Regions from separate parts of the Microbaculum mangrovi genome, predicted to be linked through region 2. Evidence: riboswitches for the same ligand, from Rfam matches in the RefSeq annotation. Region 2 holds a riboswitch; the other holds the start of a gene.

Region 1 (11,708 bases), 360 kb from region 2:
AGCGCTATCGAGTTCAGACGGTTCATGTACCGGTTCCTGCACATCCTGCCGGAACTGTCGACGATGAAGACGATCCTGCGGACGCGGTACAACCAGTACGACGCGATCATAGGTCCGATCACCGACTGGCTGCGGAAGCAGGGCGTGACCTTTCTCACCGGCGCGACGGTGACGGACGTCGAGTTCAAGTCGTCGCCGGCCGAGATCACCGCCAACTGGCTGGAATACCGCTACGACGGCAAGGATCTGAAGGTCGAGATCGGCGAGCAGGACGTGGTCCTGGTGACCAACGGCTCCCAGGTCTCCGACATGGCCGTCGGCTCCATGTCGCGACCGCCCGAACTGGCGCTCGCCGACAACTACTGGGCGCTGTGGAAACGGCTGGCGCTCGGCCGACCGGAGTTCGGCCGGCCGCAGACCTTCTTCGGCGCCGCGCACGTGCCCGACACCAAGTGGTTCACCTACACGGTCACCACCAGGGACGCGACGTTCTTCGAGCTGATGACGGCGCTGACCGGCAGCGAGCCCGGGCGCGGCGGCCTGCTGACGTTCAAGGACTCCAACTGGCTGATCACGGTGGCGATCTTCCACCAGCCCGAATTCCTGAACCAGCCCGCCGACGTCATGGCCTGGTGGGGCTACGCGCTCTACCCGGACAGGGTCGGCAATTTCGTCGAGAAGCCGATGACGGCCTGCAACGGCGCGGAGATCCTGGAGGAGACGCTTCGCCACGCCGGCTTCGGCGATCACGTCGAGACGATCGTCGGCACCTCGACCTGCATTCCCTGCCTCCTGCCCTACGCCGGCAGCGTCTGGATGGCGCGCACGCATGGCGACCGGCCGGCGGTCGTTCCAGAGGGATCGACGAATTTCGGCTTCATCGGGCAGTTCTGCGAGATCCCCGACGAGGCCGCCTTCACCATGGAATACGCGGTACGCTCCGCCAGGCTCGCGGTCGCGACCCTGCTGCGTCTCGACGACAGGCCGCCGCCGATCTACCAGGCCCATCACGACCCGGCCGTGCTCGAACGGGTGATCGGCGTTCTGTCCTGACGCCGCCTGTACCGGCAGCGAAAAGCACATTTTCCGACGCAAGGGCACGTTAGCGGGCCGGAACGCCGACCTGCTGCTTGCGGCGGGCGGGCCGATCACCGATGATCCGGCCCGATTTTCACAAAAGACCACGTCTTAAGAGGAATACACCTATGAAACTCGTCCGCTTCGGCCCCTCGGGCAGCGAAAAGCCCGGTATCGTCGCCGCCGACGGCTCGATCCGCGACCTGTCTTCGGTGGTCGACGACATTTCCGGCGCCGTGCTGTCGCCGGCCGGGCTCGACCGCCTGCGCGCTGTCGACCCGACGACGCTGCCCGCCGCGCCCGCCGGCGCGCGCTTCGGTTCCTGCGTGCCGATGCCCCACAACTTCCTCGCCGTCGGCCTGAACTATGCCGACCATGCCGCCGAATCCGGCATGCCGATCCCCAAGGAACCGATCCTGTTCAACAAGGCGCCGACCTCGATCTGCGGCCCCGACGACGACGTCGTGCTGCTGAAGGATTCGGCCAAGTCGGACTGGGAGGTCGAGCTCGCCTTCGTCATCGGCACCGAGGCCTTCAACGTGCCGGCCGAGAAGGCGCTCGACCACGTCGCCGGCTACTGCATCTGCAACGACGTCTCCGAACGCTTCTGGCAGCTCGAGAGCACCGGCCAGTGGGTCAAGGGCAAGAGCGGCCCGACCTACGGTCCGGTCGGCCCCTGGCTGGTGACCGGCGACGAGATCGCCGACCCGCAGGCGCTGGCGATGACCCTCGACCTCAACGGCAATCGCATGCAGACCGGCTCGACCGAGACCATGATCTTCGGCGTCGTCGAGCTGATCGCCTACATTTCGCGCTTCATGAAGCTGGTGCCCGGCGACATCGTCACCACCGGCACCCCGCCCGGCGTCGGCATGGGCATGAAGCCGCCGGTCTTCCTGAAGGCCGGCGACGAGATGGTTCTCACCGTCGAGGGCCTCGGCCAGCAGCGCCAGAAGGTTGTTGCCGCCTAACCGACGGCCTCCGGCCCCTCCACGTCATGCCCGGGCTCGACCCGGGCATCTCGTGCCATACGCCCGGGATCGCCGGGTCACGCCCGGCAATGACGAGACGGGGCAGGCCAGCGGCTCCGCCGTGCCGCTTCCGCCGTGCCGCCCAGGAAAGCGGGTCTCCGGGCCCCGCCCCTGGCATTAGTCCGCGGCGCGGGGTGGCGAGCGGGACGTGTCCCCTACGCCACCCGGCCCGTCAGATACGGCCCGGTCGACAGTTCCGACCAACCGCCGAGCTGCGTCACAGCCGACGCATAGGACTCGGCGATCTTCGCGGTCTGCGGCGATTGCGCGGCCAGATCGGCGACGACGGCCGTGGCCGCCTTCTTCGCCGCCTCGATCACCACGGGCGGCCAGCGCGTGAACGTGACGTGGTCGGTCTTGCGCAGTTTCCGGACCGCGGCGCCGTTCATCCAGTCGGCTTCCGCCAGCCCCGCCGACGCCTCCGCCGCGCAGGCCGTGGCGACGATCGCGCGCAGGTCCGGATCGAGCCTATCGAGCGCCGCCGTCGACACCAGCGCCTCGCCCGTGCCGTTCGGCTTGTTGAAGCTCGGCCACAGGTAGTACGGCGCGACCCGGTCGAAGCCGAGCGCGACATCGGAGAACGGGCCGAGGAACTCGACCGCGTCGACGACGCCCGATTCCAGCGCGCCGAAGATCTCGCCGGGCGGGATCGCCACCGCGTTCATCTTCAGTCGCCGGAACACCTCGCCCCCGAGGCCGGCCGACCGGATGTTGAGACCGGCGAGATCGTTGAGCGTCTTCACCGGCCGCTTGAACCAGCCGCCCATCTGGAACCCGGTGTTGCCGGCCATGAACGGCTTAACCCCAAACGGCGCGTAGAGCTCGTCCCACAGCGCCTGCCCGCCGCCATGGTCGACCCAGGCGACGTGCTCCGGCGGCGTCAGGCCGAACGGCACGGTGGTGAAGAACACCGCGCCGGGCACCTTGCCCTGCCAGAAGAACGCGGCGGTGTGGCCCATCTCGGCGACGCCCTGCGACACCGCGTCGAACACGCCGAAGGCCGGCACCAGCTCGCCCGCGGCGAAGAGGTCGACGGTCAGTCGCCCGCCGCTCAGGCTCGCGATCCGCTCGGCAAGGCGCGCCGCGCTGACGCCCGGCCCCGGCAGGTTCGCCGGCCAGGAGGTCGCCATCTTCCATTTGACGAGCCCCTGCGAGAGGGCGGGTGTCGAAAGCGTGACGGCGGCGCCGGCGGTGGCCGCCCCGGCCGCGACCACGCCCGCGGCGCCGAGCGCCTGGCGGCGCGTGAAGGTCTGTTTCGTCATGGTTGCACTCCAGTCCTGGCGCCCCACACGGCATGGAAGTGGTGGACCGGCCCGTGGCCGTGGCCGATGGAAATCCGGTCCGCCGCCTTGAGCGCGTCCGTGAGATAGGCCTTTGCCCCCTCGACGGCGTGTTCCAGCGTCAGACCGCGCGCGAGGCCGGCGGCGATGGCCGACGACAGCGTGCAGCCCGTGCCGTGCGTGTTCTCGGTGGCAATCCGCGGCGCGGCCAGGCGCGTGACGCCCTCGCCCGTCACCAGCAGGTCGACCGACTCCGCGCCGGTGCCGTGCCCGCCCTTCATCAGCACGGCCTTCGGTCCGAGCCCGAGCAGGCGCTCGCCCTGGTCGCGCATCTCATCCTCGGTGGCCGCCTCTTCGCAGTCGAGGAGCCGGGCCGCCTCGGGCAGGTTGGGCGTGATGACGAGCGCCATCGGGATCAGGTCCGCGCGCAGGACGGCGATCGCCTCCTCGCGCAACAGCACGTCGCCGCTCTGGGCAACCATCACCGGATCAAGCACGATGGTCTCGACTTTGTGGGCGGCAAGGCCGTCGGCGACGGCGCGGATCGTGTCGGGCAGGCTCAGCATGCCGATCTTCACCGCGTCGACGGCGAGGTCGGAGAACACCGCGTCGATCTGCGCGCGCACGAACTCCGGCGGCACATCGTGGATGCCCGTCACCCCGCGGGTGTTCTGCGCGGTCAGCGCCGCGATCACCGAGGCGCCGTAGACGCCGAGCGCCGAGAAGGTCTTGAGATCGGCCTGGATGCCGGCGCCGCCGCCGGAATCCGAGCCCGCGATGGTGACCGCGATCGCCGTCATCTGGATTGCCCCGCTGAAACCGCCGTATCGACCGTGGCCCTCAGGGCGCGCGCGGCCGCTTCCGGATCGTCGGCCATGAAGATCGCCGAGATGATAGCCACGCCGTCCGCGCCGGCCCCGATCACCGGGGGAACGCGCTCTTCGGTGATGCCGGCGATGGCGCACACCGGCATGTCGGCCTTGCGGGCGCGCACGCGCGCCACGAGCGCCGTGAGCCCGTCGATGCCGACCGGCGGATCGGGATTGTCCTTGCTCTCGGTCTCGAACACGCCGCCGATGGCGACGTAGTCGATCGCCCCGATCGGCGCGGCGTCGACATGCGCCGCGTTCTTGATCGTCAGCCCGATGATCGCATTGGGGCCGAGCTGGCGGCGGGCATCGCGCGCGTCCATGTCGTCCTGGCCCAGATGCACGCCTTCGGCTTCGGCCGCCAGCGCCACGTCGACCCGGTCGTTGATCAGCAGCGGAACGCCGGTGCCGCGCAGGGCGGCGTGGATCGCCCGCGCCTCGGTCACGAAATCCCGTGTCGATCCGGTCTTGTCGCGAAGCTGGATCAGCGTCGTGCCGCCCCTGGCCGCGGCGGCGGCCAGGCCGGCGAGATCGCGGCCGGCCGCGCGGGCGGGATCGACGAGGCCGTAGAGTCTGAGATCGAGCGGTATCATGAAATCCTCGTAGAAGCGCCGATGTCCTCCGGCGTCAGCCGGTTCAGCGCGTCGATGAACAAAGGTGAGAAGGTGCCCGGTCCGGCCGCATCGGCGCCGGCCCGCTCGGCGGCGGCGGAGACCAAGGCGAGGCAGGCGGCCGCCGCGACGACGGCATCGTGTTCCACGGCGAGGAACCCGGCCATCAGCGCCCCGGTGGCGCAGCCGGTGGCGGTCACCAGCGTCGTCAGCGGATGCCCTCCGGCAACGCGGACCGCCCTGCTCCCGTCGGTGACGTAATCGACGTCGCCCGTGCGCGCGACGGTCGACAGCGACGACAGCGCGTAGGCATCGGCGCTCGCCTCGTCCCCGGCGGTAGCGTCCCCGGCGATATCGTCTGCACCAGTTCCGGTAAGGGCGGCGAGCTCGGGCCGGTTCAGGCGGATTACCGTCGGTTCGGCCGCGGCGAGCCGCCTGGCCAGCGCGAGCCGGACCGGCGACCGCTCGACGAACACCGGATCGAGCACCCATGGCGTGCCGGCCTCCGTCGCCACCTCGACGGCCGCGTCGATCGCCGCCTGGCGCTGCGGGTCGAGCGTACCCAGGTTGACGAGCAGCGCATCGGCGCCGGCGACGAAATCGGGCACCTCTTCCGGGTTCACCGTCATCGAGGGAACGGCGCCGGCGGCGAGCAGCACGTTGGCGGTGAGCGTCACCGCCGCCGCGTTGGTGATGCAATGGACGCGCGGCCGGCGCGCGCGCAGCCGCGAGACAGCGCCGACGATGCCGTTCGGATCGATGGAGAAAGCCGTCATCGCAGGTGTCCCCGAAGCAGGCAACCCTGAAGCAGGCAACCCTGAAGCAGGCGTCCCTGAAACAGGCGTCCCTGAAAGCGCCGCGCGGCAATGACGAATGAGGAGAAAAGATCTGCGTTCGGCTTCATCCCATATCCCTCCGCCGGCATAATCCGGATCAGGTTCAATGGGTTGGCGAACCGCCTCTCAGTCCCCTAGGGACACCCCAATGAGATCGTGCTAGTCACGTAGCGGACATACGGGGCACTTTCAAGAGCCGACATAGGGGCCAGGGCTCGCATCAGGGGCCAACACCAGGGAATACGCATGAGCGGGATCGACTACGAGGCGGAATACAACAACCGGGCACGGGTCCCCGGGCATCCGGCGATCATCGAGGGCTGGGCGGCCGACGCGGCGGCCTTCCGCGAGGCCGCGGCGATGGAGGCCGATTTCGCCTACGGGCCCGCCGCCCGCAACCGCATCGACCTGTTCTTCCCCGCCGACGAAAGCCGGGTCGAGCGCCTGGTGATGTTCATCCATGGCGGCTACTGGCAGGGCCTCGACAAGAGCTTCTTCAGCCACTTGGCCGCCGGCGCCGTCGCCCACGGCGTCGCCGTGGCGGTTCCCGGCTACACCCTGTGTCCGGACGTCGGCATCGGCGACATCGTCGAGGAGATGCGGCTGGCGACCCGCGTGCTGTTCGACCGCTTCCGCGTGCCCGTGGCGGTTTCCGGCCACTCGGCCGGCGGACACCTCGCCGCCGCCCTGCTGGCGACCGACTGGGGCGCCAGCGGGCCGGCCGTGCCCGGCGCCCAGCCGATCTCGGGCCTGTTCGAGCTCGAACCGCTCATCCACACGAATCTGAACGCGGCGCTCCGGCTCGACGCGGCGGAAGCCGCCCGCCAGAGCCCGCTGTTCTGGCCGGCGCCCGCTGGCCGCCGCCTGCACGCCTGGGTCGGCGGCGAGGAAAGCGGCGAGTTCCTGCGCCAGAGCCGGGTGATCGCCGAGGAATGGGCGGCCGCCGGCGTCGAAACCGCCTGGCACGCCGTCGACGGCGCCAACCACTTCACCGTCATCGCCCCGCTCGCCGATCCCGACAGCGCGATGACGCGCGATCTGGTCGACCTGGCCACCCCGGCATAGTCGCGCGGGCTTGCCGCCGGCCCGCGCTTCTGGTCACATCCATCCGACTCATCCGGAGATGCCAATGATCCCCTTCTTCGTCCAGATCAAATGCCACCTCGGCCGTTCCTACGAGGTCGCCAACCAGATCGCCGACGCGGAGATCGCCTCGGAAATCTATTCGACCGCGGGCGACTACGACCTGTTGGTGAAGTTCTATGTCGACGCCGGAACCGACATCGGCCATTTCGTCAACGAAAAGGTCCAGTGCTTCGAAGGCATCCGCGACACCTACACGATCATCACCTTCAAGGCGTTCTGAGGCAGGCTCTAGACCGGCGGCGGTGCAGCCTTGCGTTGGCGCTCCCGCTTGATGCCGAGCTGGTGCTCGCGCCAGATGACGAACAGCCCGGCGCCGATGACGACCGCGGAGCCGACCAGGACGATCGGATAGGGCACCTCGCCGAACACCAGGAAGCCGATCAGCAGCGACCAGATCATCGCGGTGTAGTCGAACGGCGCGATCACCGAGACCGGGGCGTAGCGATAGGCGAGCGTGAGCAGGATCTGGCCGACGCCGCCCACGGTCCCGATCGCCACCAGCAGAAGCGCCGTGCGGCCGTCGGGAACGACCCAGCCGAACGGCAGCGTGAGCAGGGAGAACAGCGTGGCGGTGACGCTGAAGTAGAAGACGATCGCCGCCGTCGTCTCGGTTCCCGTCAGTTGCCGCACCTGGATCATCGCCAGCGCCGTCAGCGCCGCCCCGGCGAACCCGATCACCGCCCCGATCGCCGCGTCGTCGGCGGCCGAGAGCCCGCTGCCGAGATGCGGCGACAGGATCAGGATCACGCCGAGGAAGCCGATCCCGACGGCCGACCAGCGCAACAGCCCGACCGTCTCGCCGAGCATCACGGTGGCCAGCGCCAGCGTCAGCAGCGGCGCCACGAACCAGATCGCGGTCATGTCCGGCAGCGGCAGATAGCTCAGGCCGACGAAATACCCGGCCATCGCGGCCGCCCCGAACGCGCCGCGCAGCATGTGGCCCTTGAACCGGCGCGTCTTGAGCGCAAACGGGAACTCGCGCCGGAACGCCATCCAGACCACCAGCGGCGGCAGCGCGAAGAAGCTGCGCGCGAACATGAGCTCGCCGATCGGAACGGAGGTGGTGAGATATTTCACCATCGCCGCCATGACGACGAGGACCATCGCAGACGCGATGCGAAAGCCGATTCCGATGAGATGTTGCAGGGCGCCCTCCGATCTCCAACGGAGAACCACGAAACGCCGCCCGGCACAATCGCCTAAATCGCAGAGGAGCGTTGCTTCGGCTACCCGGGCGGCAGCTTTCCTGTAGGCTGCGCCACGTCCGTCGCGATTCGCGTCGAACAGACGACACGATGTGTGGAGACCCGACGATGATGGCCCTGCCCTTTCTTGTTCCCTTTCTGGCGCTTCTGGCCGCCTGGCGGGGCTGGCGCGGCGCCGCTACGGGCCTGTGGGCGCTTTCCGTCGTGGTGTTGCTGGTGCTGTTCAGGCTGCACGCTTCCGACGCCATCAACATCGATCTGTGAGGCATCGCGATGACCCCGTCCCTTGCCCGCGCCCTGAACGCGCTCGGTCTGCTCGCGATCTCCGCCGCCCTGCTGATGGCCTTCGCCGATCAGTTCCTGAAACATGACCTGCCCTGCCCCCTGTGCCTGCTGCAGCGCGCCGGCATGGTGATCGCCGGTGTCGGCATCGCCATGAACGTCGCCATCGGCCCGCGCCCGGCGCATTACGCCATGGCGATCATCTCGGCGGTCGTCGGCGCGGCGGTCGCCCTGCGCCAGATCGCCCTGCACGTCGTGCCCGGCACCGGCGGCTATGGCGATCCCTTCCTGGGCCTGCACTTCTACACCTGGGCCTTCGTGGTGTTCGCGCTGATCATCCTCGGATCGGCGGCCATGCTGTTCTTCGAGGGCCAGTTCGAAGCCGAAGCCGAACCTGCGCCCCGCCGCCTCGCCGGCCTGTCACTCGCCGCTTTCGCCCTGTTCGCGCTGCTCGCGCTGGGCAATACGGTCTCGACCGTCGCCGAATGCGAGCTCGGCCCGTGCCCCGACGATCCGACGACCTACCAGCTGTTCGACAAGGCCGCGCCGACGCCGCAGTGACGCCAGAGTGACGCCGGAGTGACGCCGGAGTGACGTCGCGGCGGCTTGCGTCCGGGATCCGGCGTCCCAGATAGTGGGGCTCACCGAACCGCGGACCCCGAGCAATAGCCACCCATGACCGACGCCGACGGACCTGACGCTGCCCTGGACCTGGACCGCCGCACCGGCTGGCCGGACGACCTGCGCCTGCTGATCGCGCGCTATCCGCGCGAGGTCTGGCCGACCCATCCCAATCTTGGTGAGCTATCGAAGTTCTGGCTCGGCCGCCATGACATGTTCCGCGAGCTTAACGGCGCGCTGCTGTCGGCCTCCGACCAGCTCAAGGCCGGCACCGTCCCGGCCGAGGCGTTCCGCCAGTGGTTCCTGCCGCGCATCCGGTTCTTTCTCCAGCAGCTCGAAAGTCATCACATGATCGAGGACCACGAGTACTTCCCGCTGCTGACCCGGACCGAGCCGAGGCTCGCGCGCGGATTCGACATCCTGGAGAACGACCATGAGGCGATCCACGCCGGCCTGCTGGCGCTGCAGGAGGCCGGCGGCGGCCTCGCGCAGGCGCTCGCCGGCCCGCCCGACCGCATCGGCTTCGCCGCCGAGGCGATGTCGGACACGCTGTCGGGTTTCCTGACGCGCCTCCACCGCCACCTCGACGACGAGGAGGACCTGATCATCCCGATCCTGCTCGATCGCGGCGAGATGGCGCTGGGGGGATAGCCCCCTCGCGCTCCGCTCATTCCCGCGAAAGCGGGAATCGCCCTGCCGCTTATCAGGCTCGCCTTTGGCGAACCCGTTTCCCGCCTCCACGAGAACCAGCGGACGCCCCTAGCCCTCGTAGGTCTTGGCGTAGGTATCGCGCAGGACGTTCTTCTGCACCTTGCCCATGGTGTTGCGCGGCAGCGCGTCGACGAAGAACACCCGCTTGGGCAGCTTGTAGGCGGCGAGCCGCTGCTTCAGCTGCGCCTGCACGTGCTCCTCGGCGATCACGGCGCCGCTCTCCAGCACGACGACGGCGGTGACGCCCTCGCCGAAATCGCGGTGCGGCAGGCCGATGACTGCGGATTCGAGGACGCCCTCCATGGCGTCGATCTCGCTCTCGACTTCCTTGGGATAGACGTTGAAGCCGCCCGAGATGATCAGGTCCTTGGCGCGGCCGACGATGTGGACGTAGCCGTCGGCGTCCACCATCGCCACGTCGCCGGTGATGAAGAAGCCGTCGGGGCGGAACTCCGCCTGCGTCTTCTCCGGCATCCGCCAGTAGCCCTTGAAGACGTTCGGTCCCTTCACCTCGATGATACCGATCTCGCCCTGCGGCAAGTCCGCCCCACTGTCCGGATCGACGATGCGCAGGTCCACGCCCGGCAGCGGGAAGCCGACCGTGCCTGCGCGTCGCTCCCCGTCATAGGGGTTCGAGGTGTTCATGTTGGTCTCGGTCATGCCGTAGCGCTCGAGAATGCGGTGGCCGGTGCGCTCCTCGAAGGCGCGGTGCGTCTCCGCCAGGAGCGGCGCCGATCCGGAGGTGAACAGCCGCATGGTCTTCGTGACCTCGCGGGTCAGCCCCGGATGGTCGATGAGGCGCGTGTAGAAGGTCGGCACGCCCATCATCGCGGTCGCCCGCGGCATCAGCGCCAGCACCGTGTCGGCGTCGAACTTCGGCAGGAACAGCATCGTGCCGCCGGCCATCAGCAGCGTGTTGGTGGCCACGAACAGCCCGTGGGTGTGATAGATCGGCAGCGCGTGGATCAGCACGTCGTCGGCGGTGAAGCGCCAGGCGTCGACCAGCACCTCGGCGTTGGAGGCCAGGTTGTCCTGGGTCAGCATGGCGCCCTTGGAGCGCCCGGTCGTGCCCGAGGTGTAGAGGATCGCGGCGAGGTCGTCGCCGGCACGGTCGACGTCGGCGAACGTGTCCAACTGGCCCGCCGCCTTGTCGGCCATCGTGCCCCGCCCCGCGCTGTCCAGCGTCTCGACCGCGGCGACACCCTTCGCCTCGGGCAGCGCGGCCACCGCCTCGCGCACGGCCGGATCGCAGACGACGACGGTCGGTTCGGCATCGCCGATGAAGTAGCCGAGCTCGGCCAGCGTGTAGGCGGTGTTGAGCGGCAGGTAGACCGCGCCGGCGCGCAGGCAGCCGAGATAGAGCAGCAGCGCCTCGGCCGATTTCCGCACCTGCACCGCCACCCGGTCGCCGGGCTTTACGCCCAGCTTCATCAGCGCGCCGGCCATGCGCGCGCTCTCGGCGTCGAGGTCGCCATAGGTGATCGTGCGGCCGTCGTGCGTCTCCAGGAAAACCTTCGAGGGATCGGGAAAACGCGCGGCGAGCCGGGCGTAAAGCGAAGTTGTCATGGTTCAGGCGTCTTTTCTTTGGTTGGCAGGTCTTCGGTTGGCAGGCATCGGCATCTAGCCCCCCGGCCCCATCAGCGCGGTAGGCAGCCAGGTGACAATCTCGGGGAAGATGCACAAGATGACGATCCCGACAACCATGCACAGCACATAAGGCAGCGAACCGCGCAGAATCGTCTGCAGCGGGATGTCCGGCGCGATCCCGTTGATGACGTAGAGATTCAGCCCCACCGGCGGCGTGATCAGGCCGATTTCCATGTTGATCGTCAGGATCACCGCGAACCAGTAGGGGTCGAACCCGGCCTGCGTGATGATCGGCAGCAGGATCGGCGCCGTCATCAGGATCACCGCGACCGGCGGCAGGAAGAAGCCGGCGACCAGCAGGAACACGTTGATCAGCGCCATCAGCACCCAGCGGTTCACGTCCAGGTCGCCGATCCAGCCGGCGATCGACTGGGTGATAAACATCGACGACA
Region 2 (11,708 bases):
CCGACGTCACCATTATCGGCCTGATCGGCGAACGCGGCCGCGAGGTGCAGGAATTCATCGAGGACGACCTGGGTCCCGAGGGCCTGAAGAACGCCATCGTCGTGGTCGCCACCTCCGACGAGACCGCGCTCATGCGCCGTCAGGCAGCCTGGCTGACCATGACGCTCGCCGAATACTTCCGCGACCGGGGCGCCGACGCCCTGTGTCTCATAGATTCACTCACCCGTTTCGCAATGGCACAACGCGAGGTCGGCCTGGCCGGCGGCGAGCCGCCGACGGCGAAAGGATACACGCCGACGGTATTTTCCGAGCTGCCCCGCCTGCTGGAGCGCGCCGGACCGGGCATCGGCAAGGGGTCCATCACGGGCCTTTTCACCGTTCTCGTCGAAGGTGACGACCACAATGAACCGGTTTCGGACGCCGTTCGCGCCATCGTCGACGGCCACGTCGTCATGGAGCGTTCCATCGCCGAACGCGGCCGTTTTCCGGCGATAAGCATTTTGAAATCCGTTTCGCGGACAATGCCCGGATCGGCCGATCCCGAGTATCGGCCGGTTATCCGAAAGGCCCGGGAATTGATGGCGACCTATACGGATATGGAAGAGTTGATCCGGCTCGGCGCCTATCGACGAGGTTCTAGCAGGGACGTCGACGAGGCGATCGACCGACACGCGGACTTGGAAGCCTTTCTCGCCCAGGAGAAGGACGAAACGAGTTCGATCCGGGACGGTTATGACCAACTGGCACGGATCGTGATTGGTAGCGGCGAGGAAGCCCCTCAGGAACGTGGAGCACTGACCGATGAAGTCTCGCGATAGCCTTATCCGCCTAAAGCGGTTCCAGGTTGACGACAAGCGTCGCCAGGTGACCCAGATTGAAACAATGATTGCCGATTTCGAACGGATGGCGGACGAACTCGACCGCCAGATCGTCGAAGAGGAACAGCGGGTCGGCGTCACCGATATCACGCATTTCGCCTATCCGACCTTCGCCAAGGCCGCCATGCAGCGCCGCGACAATCTCAAGGGGTCCGTCGACGGCCTGAAGGAGCAGCTCGCCAGCGCCCAGGGCCAGCTTGCCGAGGCGTTCGAGGAGCTGAAGAAGGTGGAAATGCTCGAGGAGCGCAACGTGGAGCGGGAGCGCCACAGCGAAAACCAGCGCTCACAGGCCGAGATGGATGCCATCGGCCTGGCAATGCACCTGCGCGCCGGCTGACATCGCGCGACCCGCGCGACTACCGCCCGTCGGAGACGACCGGGCCAACCTTGAACGCCGACAGCCGCTCGTAGATCGGACGCGCGGCGTCGGCGATCCTTCTCAGAGGATCGGGCAGGTCGGTCACGTCCTTGCCCGGCTGCCCGAAGCCGGTGGAGGCATTGACGGCCTCGTACCAGTGGGCGCCCCACACGCCGTCGCTGTCGCGCGGACCGGCCGGCCAGCCCAGCATCGCGTGGCTGAACGGAATGCCGATCGCCGCGCACAACGCCGCCAGCGTCCCCGCCGGGTTCTCCAGGACGTCGCGCGCCTCGATGACCGGCGGCGCCGCGCCCAGCGCATCCGCCACGCGGTCGAACAGCGCGCCCTGCTGCATGAAGCCTATGTCTTCGAGCGTCACCGCCTCGCGCTTTCGCACGTAGGATCCGAGAACGTTGTCGGGCCGGCGGATCAAAAAGGCGTTCGTCACCCGATCCATCCAGTCGCGGCCGATCTCCGGGATCATGTGGTGGGTCATGTGCTTCTGATAGAACACCGAAACACCGTCCGGCAACGGTCCGACCAGGCCGTCGGCCACCTTGCGCCAGTCCGTTTCGCCGGCGGCGATCACCGCGTCGCGCATCGGATGGTCGATGCCGGTAAGTGCGAGATAGGCCGCGTAGAACGGCTCGTCGACGACGACGGTATCCGGCCTGTTCTCGAAGGCGCGCATCATTGCCGTCGAGATATTCCGCGGCCCCGACCACATGGCGATCCTGACCGGCTCCGCGTTCGTCATGCCCCCTCCTCCGGAAAATTCTCGTAGTGAATTGATGTCACCTTGGCTTCCCGCGCTGTCGCCTGCAACTATATCGACGCGCTATGCCGTCACGCGATGCCGTCCCAGGGCGGTGGAAAAGGTCAGGTGCCGATGTCCGAAATCAATTCCCTGATGCCGCGCCAGCCGGTGCCCGAGCTTGCGGTGGATCTCGCCGAGGGCGGCACATGGCGTCTCGCCGACCAGACGCCGAAGACCTTCACGATGATCGTGTTCTACCGCGGCCTGCATTGCCCGATCTGCAGCCGCCAGCTGCGCGAGATCGAGGAGCTGCTGGAGGAGTTCCAGGAGCGCGGCATCGAACCGATCGCCATTTCCTCGGATACGCGCGAGGCCGCCGAGAAGACTAAGGACGACTGGATGCTCGACGACCTGACCGTCGGCTATGGCCTGGATTTCGCCACCGCCCGCAGGTGGGGGCTCTATATATCCGAAGGCGTGCCCAAGCCGCCGCCGAGCCTGCCGGAGCCGGCGCTGTTCACCGAGCCCGGGCTGTTCCTGGTGCGCCCCGACGGCACCCTCTACTTCGCGTCGGTGCAGACCATGCCCTTCGCCCGGCCTTCGATGCAGGCGGTGCTGGCCGGCATCGATTTCGTGCTGGCCAAGGACTACCCCGCCCGCGGCGAGGTGGTGAGCTGGGAAAAAGCGCTGGCGGCGGAATAGGCCCCGCCGCCGGCATTTCCGTCTCTACCGGACGATCACGTTCCTGAACTGCCAGGGATCCTCCGCGTCGATATCCTCGGGGAACAGTTCGCCGCGGTCGACCAGCGGGTTCCAGTCCGTGTAGTAGCCCTTGACCGGACCGAGATAGGGACGCTGGATCTCGAGGCAGCGCCGGTAATCCATCTCGTCGGCCTCGACCACCGCCTCGCGCGGGTTCTCCAGCGCCCAAATCATGCCAGCGAGCACCGCCGACGTAACCTGAAGGCCGGTCGCGTTCTGGTACGGCGCGAGCGTGCGCGTCTCCTCGATGGAGAGCTGCGACCCGTACCAGTAGGCGTTCTTGGAATGGCCGTAGAGAAGTACGCCAAGCTCGTCGATGCCGTCGACGATGTCCTTTTCGTCGAGGATCACCCAGTCCGTCTGGGCCTGCCACTGGCGGCCGGCCATCTCGTTCAGCGACAGCACCGCGTCGTTGCAGGGATGGTAGGCGTAGTGGCAGGTCGGCCGGTAGACCGCCTCGCCGTCCTCGCGGACCGTGAAGTAATCGGCGATCGTGATCGACTCGTTGTGGGTGATCAGGAAGCCGTGCTGGGCCTTCGCCGTCGGCGTCCAGCTGCGCACCTTGGTGCCAGCCCCGGGCCTCATCAGATAGATCGCCGAGCCGCATCCATAGTCATGCGTGCGCCCGTCCGGCGGCAGTGCCTTCTCGTGCGTGCCCCAGCCGAGTTCGGCCGGCTGCACGCCCTCGGCGATGAAGCCCTCGACCGACCAGGTGTTGACGAACACCTCGAACGGCCGCGGATCACGGGCACGCTGGGTGTCGCGCTCGGCGATGTGGATGCCCTTGACGCCGAGCCGGCGGGCGAGCTTGCCCCACTCCTCCCGGCTCTCCGGATGCTCGTAGGCGACACCGAGATCGTCGGCGAGGTTGACCATCGCCTGTTTGACCAGCCACGACACCATGCCCGGATTGGCGCCCGAGCAGGAGATCGCCGTGGAGCCGGACGGCTTGCGCCGCTTCAGCTCGAGGACGGATTCGCGCAGGGCGTAGTTCGAGCGCTGCGAAACGCTGAGGCTCGAATCCGTGTAGTAGCCGAGCCACGGCTCGGCAACCGTATCGACATAGAGGCAGTCGAGCTCGATGCAGAGCTCCATGATCGCCACGCTCGACACGTCGACGGACAGGTTGACGCAGAATCCCTTGCGGCCGCCGGCGGTCAGCAGCGGTGTCAGCACCTCGCGGTAGGTCTCCCGCGTGATCGCCTCCTGCAGGAAACGCACGCCGTTCTCCTCGGCGATGTGCCGGTGCGCGTCGCTCGGATCGACGATCACCATGTCCGCCCTGTCGAACGCGATGTGCCTCAGGATCAGCGGCAATGTGCCGGTGCCGATCGAGCCGAAGCCGATCATCACGATCGGCCCGTCGAATGTCGCGTGGGTCTTCCAGTCTGCCATTCTCTGTCAAATCCTTCCGTCTCGTGGGGCGGTCCGGGCCTTCGTCCCCCGGATGTCAGTACGAATAGGCCGCGACCGCCCGGTCCATGTCCGCAAGCGGCGCCGCCCGCGCGGACGGCACGGGCGTGCCCGTGCCGCGTACGAGCCCCATCGCCCCGGCGAGCGCGCCCGGCACCAGTTCGAGGCCGAGGAACCGGTCGGGATCGACCGGGCCCGGCAGCGACAGGTCGAGCGTCAGGTCGCGACGGAAGTCGAAGCGGCCGTAGTAGGGAGCATCGCCCACAAGGATGACGGCACCGTGGCCGTCGGCATGGGCGCGCTTTAGGCTCGTTTCCACGAGCGCTGCGCCGATGCCCCGGCTGCGCAGGTCCGGATGCACCGCCACCGGCCCAAGCAGAAGCGCGGGAACATTGCCGGCCTCCACGTGCCACAGCCGGATCGTGCCGACCAGCCGCTGTCGCTCCATCGCGACGAGCGACAGCCCCTCGGCCGCGCCGCGTCCCTCGCGCAGGCGCTCGGCGGTCTTCATGTGCCGCCGCGCGCCGAATGCGTCGTCCAGCAGGGTCTCGATGGCCGGCGCGTCTTCCGGCCTTTCGGAAACGACCGTGATCATCGTTCCCTCCTCAGATCACGTAGGATTGCAGCGGCGCGAAGCCGTTGAAGGCGACGGACGCATAGGTCGTCGTATAGGCGCCGGTGGCTTCGATCAGGATCTCGTCGCCGATCTCCAGCCCCGTCGGCAGGGGATAGGGCTCGCGCTCGTAGAGCACATCGGCGGAGTCGCAGGTCGGACCGGCAAGGATGCAGGGCGCCACCTCGCCGCCGTCGCGCTGCGTGCGGATCGGATACCGGATCGCCTCGTCCATCGTCTCGGCGAGACCGCCGAACTTGCCGATGTCGAGGAACACCCAGCGCACCGGATCCTCGGCGCTCTTGCGCGAGATCAGCACGACCTCGGCCTTGATGACACCGGCGCCGCCGACCATGCCGCGGCCCGGCTCGATGATCGTCTCGGGCAGGCGATTGCCGAAATGGCGGCTGAGCGCGTCGAAGATCGACTCGCCGTAGGTGGCGACCGTCGGCACGTCCCTGAGGTAGCGGGTCGGGAAGCCGCCGCCGAGATTGACCAGCGTCAGCGTGATGCCGCGCTCGGCAAGCGTCCTGAACACGTTCGCCGCCGTGGCGAGAGCCCGTTCCCAGGCCCCGGCATCGCGCTGCTGCGAGCCGACATGGAACGAGACGCCGGCGGCGACGACGCCCGAGCGGTGGGCGTGCTCGAGCACCTGGATCGCCATCTCCGGCGCGCAGCCGAACTTGCGGCTGAGCGGCCATTCGGCACCCTCGCCGTCGGTCAGCACGCGGCAGAACACTCTCGATCCTGGCGCGGCGCGGGCGATCTTGTCGACCTCCTCGAAGCTGTCGACGGCGAAAAGGCGCACACCGAGTTCGTAGGCGCGCGCGATGTCGCGCTCCTTCTTGATCGTGTTGCCGAAGGAGATGCGGTCGGCCCCCGCGCCGGCGGCGAGCGCCATCTCGATCTCGGTGAGCGAGGCGGTGTCGAACGACGAGCCGAGCTCGGCGAGCAGGCTCAGGATCTCAGGCGCCGGATTGGCCTTGACCGCGTAGAAGATGCGGCTGTCCGGCAGCGCCCGGGTGAAGGCGTCGTAGTTGTCGCGCACGACATCGAGGTCGACGACGAGGCAGGGGCCTTCGGGTCGTCGCTCGGCAAGGAAAGAGCGGATACGGTCGGTGGTCATCGGGGTTGTCTCCCAATCCCAAAGGTTGAACCCACCGGTGCCCATGCCTTCGGCACCCGCGCTTTGGAGACGCGGAAGCCGTCAGCGTGGACGCCGACTACTGTGCTCCGGATGCGCGAACGCGATCGTCAAACCGATTCCACGTCCGGAACCTGGTTGCCTTTGATTGGATCGGGGATGCCGAACCGCACGTCGGGCAAGGATGGTGTGCCTCTTCAGTAACCCCGGCCTTTGGAGGAGCCGGCAGAGACCAAAAAAGCCCGCACCGTCGTTGCTTTAAGTCGCCACCCGCAGGAAGTTCCGGGGGTAGCCCGGCGACCACAGGCACGTGCGAATATTGGGCGAGCGCGTATGTAGGTGCTTCGCCCTTACTGCGCAATTAAAATTTCTATGACGCTCGACTTTTTCTGCCGCGGGGAGCGGCCGTCGCGAGCGCGACGCCGACCAGGATCGTCGCCATGCCGACCGCGTGGAAAATCCTGAACTGCTCGCCGAGGAAGGCCACGGCCATCAGCGCGCCGAAAAGCGGCATTAGGTGAAAGAACGGTCCGGCCCGGTTGGCGCCGATCAGTTCCACCCCCCGGTTGAAGAACGCGTAGGCGATGATCGAGGGAAAAATCACGACATAGAGGCAGGCCGCAACCGTCAGCGCGTCGAATTTCAGCACATAGCCGGTCGAGATTTCCCAGAAGAGCATCGGGCTGAGCAGGATGTCGCCGAACAGGAACGTCACCGTCAGGAAGCTGATCCAGTGAATCGGCGGTCGTTTGCGCAGAAGCGCCGAATAAAGGCCGTAGAGCACGACGGCCGCCAGGATCAGGATATCGCCGAAATTGAACCGGATCGACAGCAGCCGGGACAGATCGCCCTGGCTGATGATGACGACGACGCCACACAGCGAGACGAAGATGCCGATCGCCTGCCGAAACGTGAGACGCTCGGCGAACAGAATGAAGGTCGCCAGCGCGATGATCAGCGGCTGCGAGGACTGCAACAGCACGCCCGTCAGCGCGCCGGTATACTGCAGCCCGAAATAAACCATGGTGTTATAGGAGGTGATGCCGGTGAAGGAGAGGACCAGAATCATCGGCATGTGACGGCGGATCACCGGCCAGTCGCGTTTCAGGTGCGACCAGGCAAAGGGCAGCAGGATGAGGAAAGCGCCGCCCCATCGCACCGAAGCGAAGGCGACGGGCGGCACATGACCGGCCACGTAGCGCCCGAGGATCACGTTTCCCGCCCAGAAAAGGGTGGTCAGCGTCAGAAGCAGATAGGCCTGGCCATAAAGCCACTGGCCAATTCGGGCGATACAGGAGGGCATATTTACGCTAGGGACGGTTGGAAACCAGCTTCGCTACCGGCTATAGGCTTGTCTGTAAAGGTATAGGCAACAGTCGCGTCCGCGCGCGGTTACCGGTATAGTCTCGCGCCCTCGGCCGAGCCGACAGGGCGATCGGAAGGGAAATCGGAATTCAATGGCGAATGTTGTGGTCGTCGGCTCGCAATGGGGCGACGAGGGAAAAGGCAAGGTTGTCGACTGGTTGTCCGAGCGCGCCGACGTCGTCGTGCGCTTTCAGGGCGGCCATAACGCAGGTCATACGCTGGTCGTCGACGGCATTACGTACAAGCTGAGCCTGCTGCCGTCCGGCATCGTCCGGCCGGGTAAGCTCTCGGTGATCGGCAATGGCGTCGTGATCGATCCCTGGGCGCTCGCCGACGAGATCGGCCGGCTGGACGAGCAAGGCGTCTCGATAACCGCGGACAACCTGCGGATCGCCGACAACGCCACGCTGATCCTGCCGCTGCACCGCGAGCTCGACGCGATTCGCGAGGAGGCGGCCGGCACGGCCCAGATCGGGACCACCAAGCGCGGCATCGGCCCGGCCTACGAGGACAAGGTGGGTCGCCGCGCGATCCGCGTCTGCGACCTGGCCGAATCGGACAGCCTCGGCGACAAGATCGAGCGGCTCCTGGTTCATCACAACGCCCTGCGCCGCGGCCTCGGCCACCCGGAAGTCGACGCGGCCGCGCTCGAGGCGGAGCTGCGCGAGGTGGCGCCGAAGATCCTGCCCTATTCCTGCTCGGTGTGGTCCCTGCTCGACGGCGAACGCCGTCGCGGCCGGCGCATCCTCTACGAGGGAGCTCAGGGCACGCTGCTGGATGTCGACCACGGCACCTATCCTTACGTGACCTCCTCCAACACCGTCGCCGCGCAGGCGGCGACCGGCTCCGGCACGGGGCCCGGCGGGCTCGGATATGTGCTCGGCATCACCAAGGCCTACACGACGCGCGTCGGCGGCGGGCCGTTCCCGACGGAGGATTTGGGCGATGACGGCAACCGTCTGGGCGAGCGCGGCCGCGAATTCGGCACCGTGACCGGACGCAAGCGCCGGTGCGGCTGGTTCGATGCGGTGTTGGTGCGCCAGGCGATTCGCACCGGTGGCATCGACGGTATCGCCCTGACCAAGCTCGACGTTCTCGACGGTTTCGACGAACTCAAGATTTGCACCGAGTACCGCCTCGACGGGGCGCGGACGGACCATCTTCCCGCCTCCCGCGACGCCCAGGCCTCGGTCGAGCCGGTCTACGAAACATTCGAAGGATGGGCCGAAAGCACCGAAGGTGCGCGGTCCTGGGCCGATCTGCCCGCTCAGGCAGTCAAGTACGTGCGGCGCATCGAGGAATTGATCGGAGCGCCCGTCGCCCTGTTATCGACGAGCCCGCGCCGCGAAGACACCATTCTTGTCCACGATCCGTTTCAGGATTAAGCGTAGATACCCCTAGAGTAACGCAGCTCAGATCATGGCAGATTTCGTTTCCGTACTCAGGCGCGCCGTCGCGAACCTCGAGAATAACACCGAAGCCGCGCGGCACGCGATATACGACAAGGCGCGCGCGGCTCTGCGTGCGCAGCTCGAAGCGATCGACCCGCCGCTCGGGCCGGACGACATCGCCCGCCAGATCCAGAGCCTGGACGGGGCCGTCGGCGAACTGGAGGCCGAGTTTGCGCCCCAGCCAACGCCGCTGGAAGCCCACGAGGCGTTCCAGTCCGCGGTTTCGGAGTCCGAATCCCTCGGCGGTGCCGCGTCGACGGCGGCACGCGAGGCGCGCAAGACCCTCGACCGCATCGACGGGGACGGCCGGGACGAGGAAGCCCGCCGCGGCGCCGGACCGGCCGGCAACGCGCCGCCCGAGAGGCGCGAACCGTCCCTGGGCGCCCCCCAGGGCGCACCACGCCCCCCGGCGCCAGTCTCGACGCCCGCCTCGGGCGCCCCGGCGCCGGCTGCCGCCCCTCGCCCTCCCGCGCGGAAGCCGGAGGCGCCGAAACCCGCCTCTCCGGCTGCCGCGGCACCGCCCCGCGCACCAGTGCCTCCCCCGCCCCCGGCCGGAGGCCCCGCCCGACAGCCCGCCGCGCCCCGTCAAGCACCGCCGCCGGCTTCGGGACGGCAGGCCCCGCCCGCCGCCGACCTTTATGACGAGGACGATGATATCGAGCGCGGCGGCTCCGGACGGTTCGTCGCCTGGGGCATCCTGTTGCTGGTCGTCGTCGGGATCGTCGGTGTCGGCTTCTGGCAGCGCGATGCGCTGATGAACATGATGGCCTCGGTGAGCGGCTCGCAGGATACGACCGAGACGGCCGGCAACGGCAAGATCGCCGACCGAGTGCCGGGCAACGGGCAGCCGGCTGCCGAACCCGGAACCGGCCAGCCGGCCGCGGCGCCGGAAGCGCCCGTTCAGCAGCCGCCGTCGGCCGACGCCGAAGGCGCGCGCGTCGCCCAGGCGCTGCTGATAGAGGAGAGCGCCGGCGGCGTGACGCCCGCAAACACGCTCGGCGGCTCGGTCGACTGGACGCTCGTCGACGACACCGAGGCGATCGGCGGCGCGGAGAAGGTCATCCGTGGCGATGTCAATGTCCCCGAGCGGGACCTCAAGGTCACCGTCACGGTCCGGCGCAACAAGGACCAGGCACTGCCGGCAAGCCATCTCATCGAGCTCGTCTTCCAGACCGGCCCGGCCTTCACGCATGAAGGCATCGCCTCGATCCCGGGGCTGATCATGAAGGCTACGCCGCGTTCCACCGGCCAGCCCCTCGTCGGTGCGGTGGTGCCGGTGATGGACAACTACTTCCTCATCGGCCTGTCGCAGACCGAGATCGACCAGGAACGAAACGTGCAGGAAATCACCTCGCGGGACTTCATCGACATACCGGTCAGCTACAAGGATGGCGGGCGCGCGGTGCTGTCGCTGGCCAAGGGCGAGTCCGGCAAGGCGATATTCGAGGAAGCCTTCGCGACGTGGGGCGCGCAGTAGGCCGACCGGTCACTGCGGACAACGAATTTTCCTGGCGGCGGCTTGCCTTGGCCGCGACTCTGCGCCATGTTCCGTGCTGTTCCGAGGGGTGCTCCGCAAGGAGCTGAGATGGTCTCTCCGCCTGCAAGGGTGGTCCGGCCGAACCCTTCGAACCTGATCCGGGTCATACCGGCGAAGGGACTGGAACCTGCTTCCCCTGAGCCCGAATTCCCCGGATCTCCCTGTGTCGCACGAGAGGAGATCCATGATGCGTAAGACCTTTCACCACCCGCCCCCGGCGCCGCCGGGCTGATCCGATGACGCGCCTCCTGCGGGCGGTTGTCGTTGCCGCGCTGATCCTGGGGATCTGGCAGGCATTGGTGACGGCATTCGCCGTGCCCGGCTACATCCTGCCGCCGCCGACCCGGATCGCGGCACAGCTCATGGCCCAGCCCGAGTTTCTCGCTCGCAACGCGGCGGTGACGGCGATCGAAATCGTGATCGGCCTCATCGTCGGCGCCGGGCTGGGCGTCGCCACCGCCCTTGCCGCCAGCCTTTTTCCGGCTGCCGGACGAGTGCTGCTGCCGGTCATGGTGGCGAGCCAGGCCCTGCCCGTCTTCGCCATCGCGCCGCTGCTCGTCATCTGGCTCGGCTTCGGCCTCGCCTCGAAGATCGTCATGGCGACGCTGATCATCTTCTTTCCCGTCGCCTCGGCCTTCCTCGACGGCTTGCGCCGCACCGATCCGGGCCTGCTCGATCTCGCCGCCATCAGCGGCGCCAGCCGTTTCGACACGCTGCGGCTGATCCGCCTACCCTCCGCCCTGCCCGGTCTCGCCTCCGGCCTGCGCGTCGCCGCCGCCGTCGCCCCGATCGGCGCCGTGGTCGGCGAGTGGGTCGGCGCCTCCGCCGGCCTGGGATTCGTCATGCTGCAGGCCAATGCCCGCATGCAGACCGACATGCTGTTCGCCGCTCTCTTCCTCCTCGGCCTGATGGCGCTCCTCATGCGCGCCCTCGTCGATGCGCTCGCCAGGCGCATGGTGCCGTGGATCGCGGAAACCGAAACCTGATCACACCAACGGAGCCAACAAGACAATGCGTTCCCTGCTTTTTGCCCTCACCCTGCTCGCCGGCCTCGCGCCGCTCGGCGCCTCCGCGGCCGACAAGCTCACCGTGCTGCTCGACTGGTTCGTCAACCCCGACCACGCCCCGCTGATCGTCGCCGCGGAGAAGGGCTACTTCGCCGACCAGGGCCTCGACGTCGAGTTGGTGCCGCCGGCCGACCCCAGCGCGCCGCCGCGCCTCGTCGCCAGCGGCCAGGCCGATATCGCCGTGTCCTATCAGCCCAACCTGCACATGCAGGTGAAGGAGGGCCTGCCGCTCACCCGCATCGGCACGCTGGTCGAGACGCCGCTCAATTCGCTGGTCGTGCTCGAAGACGGACCGATCGCCGATATCGCCGCCCTGAAGGGCAAGACCATCGGCTTCTCGGTCGGCGGCTTCGAGGATGCCCT

Evidence for each region. A riboswitch is a leader RNA that binds a small molecule or an ion and turns the genes downstream of it on or off. The one in region 2 is predicted to bind thiamine pyrophosphate.
Region 1: linked by a shared signal. The riboswitch ahead of thiM (hydroxyethylthiazole kinase) and the one ahead of ACSF9G_RS04620 (ABC transporter permease) in region 2 are both predicted to bind thiamine pyrophosphate.

Annotation. Positions count from the first base shown of each region.
Region 1 is NZ_JBPODT010000001.1:587,345-599,052, forward strand. It holds gene ACSF9G_RS02790 (oleate hydratase) at 1-1,053, shown strand, start outside; gene ACSF9G_RS02795 (fumarylacetoacetate hydrolase family protein) at 1,206-2,048, shown strand; gene ACSF9G_RS02800 (TRAP transporter substrate-binding protein) at 2,264-3,370, opposite strand; gene thiD (bifunctional hydroxymethylpyrimidine kinase/phosphomethylpyrimidine kinase) at 3,367-4,188, opposite strand; gene thiE (thiamine phosphate synthase) at 4,185-4,850, opposite strand; gene thiM (hydroxyethylthiazole kinase) at 4,847-5,644, opposite strand; TPP riboswitch at 5,761-5,862, opposite strand; gene ACSF9G_RS02820 (alpha/beta hydrolase) at 5,951-6,769, shown strand; gene ACSF9G_RS02825 (Lrp/AsnC ligand binding domain-containing protein) at 6,834-7,070, shown strand; gene ACSF9G_RS02830 (DMT family transporter) at 7,079-8,026, opposite strand; gene ACSF9G_RS02835 (DUF5993 family protein) at 8,164-8,319, shown strand; gene ACSF9G_RS02840 (disulfide bond formation protein B) at 8,329-8,898, shown strand; gene ACSF9G_RS02845 (hemerythrin domain-containing protein) at 9,013-9,609, shown strand; gene ACSF9G_RS02850 (malonate--CoA ligase) at 9,718-11,235, opposite strand; gene ACSF9G_RS02855 (TRAP transporter large permease) at 11,290-11,708, opposite strand, start outside.
Region 2 is NZ_JBPODT010000001.1:950,897-962,604, forward strand. It holds gene fliI (flagellar protein export ATPase FliI) at 1-818, shown strand, start outside; gene fliJ (flagellar export protein FliJ) at 802-1,215, shown strand; gene ACSF9G_RS04580 (sulfotransferase-like domain-containing protein) at 1,235-1,993, opposite strand; gene ACSF9G_RS04585 (redoxin domain-containing protein) at 2,126-2,695, shown strand; gene ACSF9G_RS04590 (homospermidine synthase) at 2,720-4,150, opposite strand; gene ACSF9G_RS04595 (GNAT family N-acetyltransferase) at 4,206-4,763, opposite strand; gene ACSF9G_RS04600 (type III PLP-dependent enzyme) at 4,774-5,907, opposite strand; gene ACSF9G_RS04605 (DMT family transporter) at 6,296-7,228, opposite strand; gene ACSF9G_RS04610 (adenylosuccinate synthase) at 7,383-8,675, shown strand; gene ACSF9G_RS04615 (hypothetical protein) at 8,710-10,218, shown strand; TPP riboswitch at 10,293-10,416, shown strand; gene ACSF9G_RS04620 (ABC transporter permease) at 10,515-11,264, shown strand; gene ACSF9G_RS04625 (ABC transporter substrate-binding protein) at 11,290-11,708, shown strand, end outside.